Regions from separate parts of the Yersinia enterocolitica subsp. enterocolitica genome, predicted to be linked through region 1. Evidence: predicted binding sites of a transcription regulator. Region 1 holds the regulator's gene; the other holds the start of a gene.

Region 1 (4,433 bases):
TATTTGCTTTTGATTTACCCGCTGTTCTGAAGCAAGCTGCTTTTCTTGTTCACCGAGTACATCTAATTGTTGCGCCAGATCTGCACGCTGCTCTTCATTTAGCAGTTCAATACCGCTGGCGCGTTGATGCAATGCATCTAGTGCGATCTTGGCTTGCTTATGTTGCTCAAATACGTGTTCAGATAACCGACCATAGATGTCAGTGCCGGTTAACTCTTCCAATAATTCCGCGCGATCATTGGCATCAGCATTGAGAAATGCCGCAAATTGCCCCTGTGACAGCATCATCGATTTGGTAAATCGGCCAAAATCCAGCCCGGTGATTGCGGCAACCATATCAAGCTTATCGCGCACTTTATCGGCCAGAATCTTGCCGTTTTCGCATAGCGCCAACTCAACTTTAGGCGCTTGCAGATTTCCTTCCGAGCTATTTTTAGCGCGCCGTTGGCTCCAGAAAGCACGATAACGCGTTCCTTTTACCTCAAACTCGACTTCAGCCAGTGACTCCGCCGTGTGGCGAGTCATCAGTTCGTTTTGGCTGGGGGTGACATTCAACCGCGGGGTCTGGTGGTATAATGCAAGACAAATGGCATCGAGCAGGGTGGTTTTCCCTGCCCCAGTCGGGCCGGTTATCGCGAATAAACCGTTGCTGGCAAAAGGTTCGGCGGTGAAATCTATCTTCCATTCACCCTGTAGAGAATTAATGTTTTTCAGCCGTAGACTTAAAATTCTCATGCAGATTGCTCCTCTGCGGTATCTTTACCTTGCGTGATATCTTCAACCACCAGATTAAACATCTGTCGCATGCGCTCTTGGCGTGGTGCGGCTAAATCCGCCTCTAGCGCCAGCCGGCGTTCAAATACATCAGTGACACTCAGTTCATTGAGTGTTTCCTTTTCCTGCCGCTCAATACTGTTATTACGCTGCTCTTTGCTGCGGCGTAAGAGTACCACCTCAACGGGGAGTTCTGCGGCTAATGCCTGAATTCGCCTTTGAATATCAGTGAGATAATCTTGTGTGGCAACTTCGATATCCAGCCACACCGGTAACCCTTGGTGGTCGGCAAATTTAGTCAACTGTTGCTCAATTTGCGCTAAGTCACCTTTGATTAATTGCATTGGTTGAAATTGTGGAATGAAGATTGGGGTCACAGAGGCTAATGTCTGCTGGGCAAACTCCACCAGATAAACACTTTTCTCTTTGCTCAGCTCATCAAAACTCAGGGCAATTGGCGAACCGCTATATCGGATATGTTCGGTTTTTGCTACTTGCTGAGCACGATGAATATGGCCCAGAGCAATATAATCTGCCGGGGGGAAAGCGTGGGCCGGGAAAGCATCCAATGTGCCGATGTAAATATCACGAACCGAGTCTGAGGTAGTGACCCCCACCGTAGTTAGGTGCCCGGTAGCAATAATCGGCAAGGGCAGGCCTAACTCGGTACGCAGCTCGACGGCTCGCTGATAAAGCGCCTGATAATGGGCAGCAATTGCTTCCTGCAACGCCAGTTGTTTCTGACCACCGGATTCACCCGCCTGACTGGTGACTAGATCTCGTGGACGTAAAAAGGGAATCGCGCACAGCAGCGCCGCAGGATGATTTTGGCGGTCTTTCAAAATAATAACCTGTTGATCCAAATTGCTGCTGGCGCAGGAAATGACTGTGGTATTCAAATAAGAAAGCAAGCCGCGAGATTCATTCAGCGTTGATACTGAATCATGGTTGCCCCCCAGAACAACCAACTGGCAGTTCGTCGGCTGTAGTTCAACCACGAAACGGTTATATAGCTCACGTGCATAGCTAGGTGGGGCGCCGGTATCAAAAATATCACCCGCCACAATCAGCGCATCTACCTGATTTTCTTTGATCTGTTCTATGAGCCAGTGCAGGAATGCCTGATGTTCAGCCGCACGGCTTTTGGTAAAGAAATGCTGGCCCAAATGCCAGTCAGAGGTATGAATAATGCGCATAAATCTCCCGCTCGGGCCGGTCGCCATGTAAAGATAATGGCGCTGATTATAAACGCTGCCTGCTGGATGTCGCGGCTAAAAAAAGGCTGTGAGGGAAATCTCCGAGACGCCTCGCAAACTTGAGTGCTGCATTTTGCATTTATCATGAAATTTATCACTATGCTTATTGCTTGCCAGAGGGGGATGTTTTTCATAAAAATGTCACAAAACTGACGCATAATGACTTCCGAAATCAAATAGTGACCACTAACTTACTGGCAGGGTTGATGATGGCAAGACGCATACTGGTAGTTGAAGATGAAGCACCAATCCGTGAGATGGTGTGCTTTGTGTTGGAACAGAATGGCTACCAACCGTTAGAAGCCGAGGATTACGACAGTGCAGTCACTCGTTTGTCCGAGCCTTACCCTGATTTAGTGTTGTTGGACTGGATGTTACCTGGCGGCTCGGGTATTCAGTTTATTAAACATATGAAACGTGAAGCTCTGACCCGAGATATTCCGGTGATGATGCTGACAGCGCGTGGCGAAGAAGAAGACAGAGTGCGTGGTTTGGAAGTGGGGGCGGATGACTATATTACTAAGCCTTTTTCACCCAAAGAGCTGGTGGCGCGTATCAAAGCGGTTATGCGCCGGATATCGCCAATGGCGGTTGAAGAAGTGATTGAAATGCAAGGGTTGAGCCTTGATCCCTCCTCACATCGGGTTATGGCCAATGATCAAGCGTTGGATATGGGGCCGACCGAATTTAAATTATTGCACTTTTTCATGACTCATCCGGAGCGCGTTTACAGCCGTGAACAGTTGCTTAATTATGTTTGGGGCACTAACGTTTATGTAGAAGATCGCACCGTTGACGTGCATATTCGTCGGCTACGTAAGGCGCTGGAAATTGATGGCCATGACAGAATGGTACAAACTGTCCGGGGAACCGGATACCGTTTCTCAACGCGCTACTGAGTTTTCAGGGCCGGAGAATTCGTTGTGTTAGAACGTTTATCATGGAAAACGCTGGCTTTAGAGCTGGCTCTTTTTTGTCTGCCCGCATTACTGTTAGGTGCCTTTATCGGGTACCTTCCCTGGCTATTATTGGTCTCGGTTATTGCGGCGCTGGTGTGGAATTTCTATAACCAACTCAAATTATCTCACTGGCTGTGGTTAGACCGCAGCATGACGCCACCTTCAGGGCGTTGGAGTTGGGAGCCTTTATTTTACGGCTTGTACCAGATGCAACTGCGAAATCGCCGCCGGCGTCGTGAGTTGGCTTTACTTATCAAACGCTTTCGCAGTGGTGCTGAGTCTTTACCTGATGCGGTGGTTATGACGACCATTGATGGCAATATTTTCTGGTGTAATGGTTTGGCTCAGCAATTACTCGGCTTCCGTTGGCCGGAGGATAACGGCCAACATATTCTCAACTTGCTGCGTTATCCCGAATTCCGTCAATATTTGCAACAACAAGAATTTTCCCGCCCATTGACCCTGCAACTCAATAATGGTTATTACGTTGAGTTCCGGGTGATGCCTTATTCAGAAGGGCAATTGCTTATGGTGGCTCGTGATGTTACCCAAATGCGTCAGTTGGAAGGGGCGCGGCGTAATTTCTTTGCCAATGTGAGCCACGAACTGCGCACTCCCTTGACGGTGTTACAGGGATATCTGGAAATGATGCACGACCAAGAGTTGGTCGGGCCATTACGAGATAAAGCGCTAGGGACGATGCAAGAACAGACCAAGCGCATGGATGGGCTGGTAAAACAATTATTGACGTTATCGCGAATTGAAGCTGCACCTAATGTGGATATGAATGAGCAGGTCGATATTCCGCGCATGCTGAAAATGCTGCAACACGAAGTGCAAGCGCTGAGTAATGGGCGTCATGAGATCACCTTCCGAATTAATGAGCAATTGAAGGTATTCGGTAACGAAGATCAACTGCGCAGTGCGGTTTCCAATCTGGTTTATAATGCAGTCAATCACACCCCTGATGGCACCAAAATTGAGGTGTGCTGGCAGCAAACACCTCAAGGGGTGCAATTTCAGGTGAGTGACAATGGACCGGGTATTGGCCCTGAACATGTGCCACGCCTGACCGAGCGCTTCTATCGGGTGGACAAAGCCCGCTCAAGGCAAACCGGTGGTAGTGGCTTGGGGTTGGCAATTGTGAAGCATGCTTTGAGCCATCACGATGCGCGTTTGGATGTGATGAGTGAAATCGGTTTGGGGACGAGATTTATCTTTACCTTGCCGAATCGGTTGATTGTTCCGACGGTTTTAACCGAGAATGCAGTCAAATCCTAAGACTGTATGGATATCAAACTGATGAGATGGGGAAAACTAGCGCTGTTGCCTGCTCTGCTAGGGTTTAGCTGCGGCGTCCTGGCACTCCCTGTCGCGGTATCGCCGGCCACAGTGGTCGATGCGCCAAAGCCAGATACTCTGTCTGGTAATCTTTCCAGTGTCG
Region 2 (4,433 bases), 1.3 Mb from region 1:
TTTTCTCAAAAACGCTGTTCCTGTTCATTTGCGCAGCATTCATTTCCATTCTGCTCGGTTTAGTGGTGGTTAACCTCCTAAGACCGGGTGATGGCATTAACTTCGTGGCTGCAACCGCCAGTGCTGTGGACGGTATTGCACCGGTTCCATTCTCCGCGAAAGTCTTTATCTCACATGCCATTCCAACCAGTATTGTTGACGCAATGGCACGCAATGAAATCCTACAAATTGTCGTATTCTCCATTTTCATGGGGATTAGCCTTTCCGCCATTGGTGAAAAAGCACAACCGATTGTTTCCGTATTAGATTCACTGGCTCACCTGATGCTGAAACTCACCGGCTACGTCATGCTATTTGCGCCATTGACTGTATTTGCCGCCATATCCGCGATGATTTCTGAACGTGGTTTAAGCGTATTGATCAGTGCCGGTATTTTTATGGGTGAGTTCTATCTGACCCTGGGCCTGTTGTGGCTTATTTTAATTGGCTGTTCAATTCTTCTGATTGGTCGCTGTACGCTTCGATTAATAAAAGGTATCAGTGAACCGGCATTGTTAGCTTTTACCACTTCAAGTTCTGAAGCCGCCTTCCCCGGCACATTAGAAAAACTGGAAGAGTTCGGCGTTTCTAACAAAATTGCTAGTTTTGTTCTCCCTATCGGCTACTCATTCAACCTGGTAGGTTCAATGGCATATTGCTCATTTGCAGTCATATTTATTGCTCAGGCATGTAATATTCATCTGAGCATGGGCGAGCAAATCACCATGTTGTTAATTCTGATGCTGACCTCTAAAGGTATGGCGGGTGTGCCGCGCGCGTCATTAGTGGTTATCGCCGCCACGCTCAGCCAATTTAATATCCCGGAAGCCGGCCTGATTCTATTAATGGGCGTTGATCCCTTCCTTGATATGGGCCGTTCAGCCACTAACGTGATGAGTAATGCGGTGGGCGCAGCACTGGTTGGACGTTGGGAAGGTGAACATTATGGTGAAGGTTGCCGTGGTGTGGCGAAAATGGGTACCGAAACTGTGGTTATTCAAGAAACAGTCGCCGTTCAAGAGAGTTTCACTCTTGAGGCACAAGCTAAATAACGCCACCTAAGCCTTTACGCCACATCAGGGAAACATAACCCCAGGCTGACATAAGCCTGGGGTCGATGACTGAGTAGCAAACGCCATTATCTCGGTTTGGCCGCCAGTGCCTGCGCACAGGCCCAGGCAGAGCTCCAGGCCCATTGGAAATTATAGCCACCCAGCCAGCCAGTGACATCAACCACTTCACCAATAAAGTACAACCCAGGCACTTTATGAGCCTCCATGGTTTTGGAGGAGAGCTCTTGGGTATCGACGCCACCAATCGTGACCTCAGCAGTGCGATAACCTTCTGTTCCATTAGGTTGTACCCGCCACTGTTGTAAGTTTGCCACCAACGTAGCCTGTTGCGGCGCATTTAACTGTTTCAAGGTGACATCCGGCAGTTGCTCCAGCGTCTGTAGACATTCCACCAACCGCCTAGGTAACAGTTGAGCCAGCGTGTTCTTCAACGTCTGATTGGGGTGGACTTGCCGCTCATTGTTCAGAAATACGTCTAAATCGGTGTCAGGAAGTAAGTTAATGCCCACATACTCGCCAGCCTGCCAATAGCTTGAAAGTTGTAAAATTGCCGGGCCAGAAAGACCACGATGGGTAAATAAAATACTCTCACGGAAACTGACACCATTCTCTGCCGTCACCACCGCAGGGACTGAAACACCGGAGAGTGTTTGCAGATGTTCTAACAAAGGCTTATGCAACGTGAAAGGAACCAGTGCTGCGCGGGTCGGTAATACTTTCAAACCAAATTGTTCTGCCAACTTATAGCCGAAGGGCGAGGCTCCCAATCCGGGCATAGACAATCCACCTGAAGCCACCACAAGTGAATGAGCACTCACTTTCAAATCATTAACCTGCAACACGAAACCCGTCTCGGTTTTTTCAACTGACAACACATCGCTGCGTAATCGAATCGTGACTTGCCCCAATTCGCACTCTTGCAGTAAAAGCTCAACCACTTGTTGGGCTGAATCATCGCAAAACAGTTGCCCTAGCGTTTTTTCATGCCAGGCGATGTTATAGCGATTCATCAGGTCAATGAAATCCCATTGGGTGTAACGTGCTAAAGCAGATTTACAGAAATGAGGATTTTGTGAGAGGTAAGCTGCGGGTTCGACAAACAGATTGGTAAAGTTACAGCGGCCACCACCGGACATCAGGATCTTACGCCCAGCTTTTTTGCCATTATCTACCAAGAGTACCCGGCACCCTGCTTGCCCAGCTTGAGCCGCACAAAACAGGCCCGCAGCACCTGCGCCTATCACTACCACATCAAACTGTTCCACACTGGGCCTCACTGAGTAAAATCATCATCACTGCAAAAGTGTCCGTTTTTTCGCCGAGTCGCATGCTATTTGTTCATTCAACCGACAAATTAGCGGCGGGAGATTGTAAGTCGCCCACTCTCAGGAAGCTATAGTAAGAAAATGTCTCATAGAGTAAAACTAAGTAACCTGCTGATATAACATGCATATGTTGTTAAAAATGGCGAATTCATCCGCGGTCATGTCAAAAAAAGGTCATATTTTCCTTTTCCCCACCCCCCATTGTCACTGATAATGCGCCGCGTTCATGTCCACAAACTGGCGTAACGCTTATGCTACATCTTTTCGCTGGCCTGGATTTCCATACCGGCCTAATGTTAGTTCTTGCTTTGTTGTTTGTGCTGTTTTACGAAGCCATCAATGGTTTTCATGACACAGCCAATGCGGTTGCAACCGTAATATATACCCGCGCCATGCGTTCACAGGTGGCTGTCGTGATGGCAGGGGTGTTTAACTTCCTCGGCGTGATGCTGGGTGGTTTGAGCGTGGCTTATGCCATTGTTCACTTACTGCCTACTGATCTGCTGTTAAATGTCAGTTCGGCACATGGGTTGGCGATGGTCTTCTCTATGCTGCTGGCGGCGATCATCTGGAATTTGGGCACTTGGTATTTCGGTATCCCAGCCTCCAGTTCGCATACGCTGATTGGTGCAATCATCGGTATTGGTTTAACCAATGCATTAATGACCAGTACATCTGTGGTAGATGCACTGAACGTTCCTAAGATGATTCAAATCTTCCTGTCATTGATCTTATCCCCGATTGTGGGTCTGGTTATTGCCGGTTTGATGGTGTTCCTATTACGTCGTTACTGGAACGGGACCAAGAAGCAGCAACGTATTCACCTGACACCCGCTGAACGAGAAAAGAAAGACGGTAAACGTAAACCGCCATTCTGGACCCGTACAGCCCTGATCCTATCGGCTATTGGCGTGAGTTTTTCTCATGGCGCTAACGATGGTCAGAAAGGGATTGGCTTGATCATGCTGGTATTAATCGGTGTGGCTCCGGCTGGGTTTGTCGTGAATATGAATGCAACAGGCTATGATATTGCCCGCACCCGCGATGCAGTGACTCATCTGCAACAATATTATCAGCAGCATGTTGAAGCATTACCTCATGCTGTCGCGCTGAAGCCACTGGTACCGACACCAGATACATTGCCAAACACCCCAGAACAGTTCCACTGTGATAGTTCACGCGCCATGATAGCGATTGATCATGCACAGACGCTGTTAGCGAATCTGCAAAGCTATGACGACCTGACGGTCGATCAACGTAGCCATATGCGCCGCTTGCTGATGTGTGTTGCTGAGACCGCTGGGGCCGTTGCCAAACTGCCAGAAACCAGTGCTCAAGACCGCCGTTTCCTCAATAATCTGCGTACAGATTTGTTAGAAACGGTGGAATACGCACCAACCTGGATTATCGTTGCCGTCGCTCTGGCCCTGTCTTTGGGTACTATGGTTGGCTGGAAACGTGTTGCAGTGACTATCGGTGAGAAAATCGGTAAGAAAGGCATGACCTACGCACAAGGGGTTTCTGCCCAGATGACTGCGGCGGTTTCCATCGGTATTGCGAGTTATACCGGTATGCCTGTATCGACAACTCAAGTGCTCTCATCAGCGGTTGCCGGCACCATGTTGGTGGATGGCGGTGGTGTGCAGAGTAAGACGGTGAAGAACATTATGTTGGCGTGGGTCTTAACCTTGCCAATCTCAATTCTTCTTTCCGGCGGGTTGTACTGGATCGCGTTGAAATTTATCTAAATCCAGCGAATTAGCCATACTCAAATTGAGCAAACTCGAATTTGAAATAAATAAAAGGCGGCCTTATAGGTCGCCTTTTTACCTGTTTTTATGCCAAAAGTTCATGCTAATACCACAATATTAAGCCCACCAGACTGACCATAACCAAACCACATAATGCGCTGGTCAGGATAAACTGCCCACGTAGCCTCTCACAACGGCGAATAAATTCTGGGTCATGATGATCAAGATAACGTTGAGCAAAGATA

What was found. Region 1 encodes PhoB, which activates phosphate uptake and scavenging genes when phosphate is short. Its sites were predicted from a motif close to CTGTCATAAAACTGNCNNAT; they were not measured.
Positions count from the first base shown of each region.
Region 2: a site for PhoB is predicted at 2,598-2,617, ahead of pitA (inorganic phosphate transporter PitA). Genes of this name have one in related genera too.

Region 1 is NZ_LR590469.1:4,431,451-4,435,883, forward strand. It holds gene FGL26_RS20775 (AAA family ATPase) at 1-735, opposite strand, end outside; gene sbcD (exonuclease subunit SbcD) at 732-1,970, opposite strand; gene phoB (phosphate response regulator transcription factor PhoB) at 2,240-2,929, shown strand; gene phoR (phosphate regulon sensor histidine kinase PhoR) at 2,954-4,270, shown strand; gene FGL26_RS20795 (PstS family phosphate ABC transporter substrate-binding protein) at 4,292-4,433, shown strand, end outside.
Region 2 is NZ_LR590469.1:3,121,134-3,125,566, forward strand. It holds gene FGL26_RS14950 (dicarboxylate/amino acid:cation symporter) at 1-1,091, shown strand, start outside; gene FGL26_RS14955 (BaiN/RdsA family NAD(P)/FAD-dependent oxidoreductase) at 1,178-2,377, opposite strand; gene pitA (inorganic phosphate transporter PitA) at 2,689-4,185, shown strand; gene uspB (universal stress protein UspB) at 4,292-4,433, opposite strand, start outside.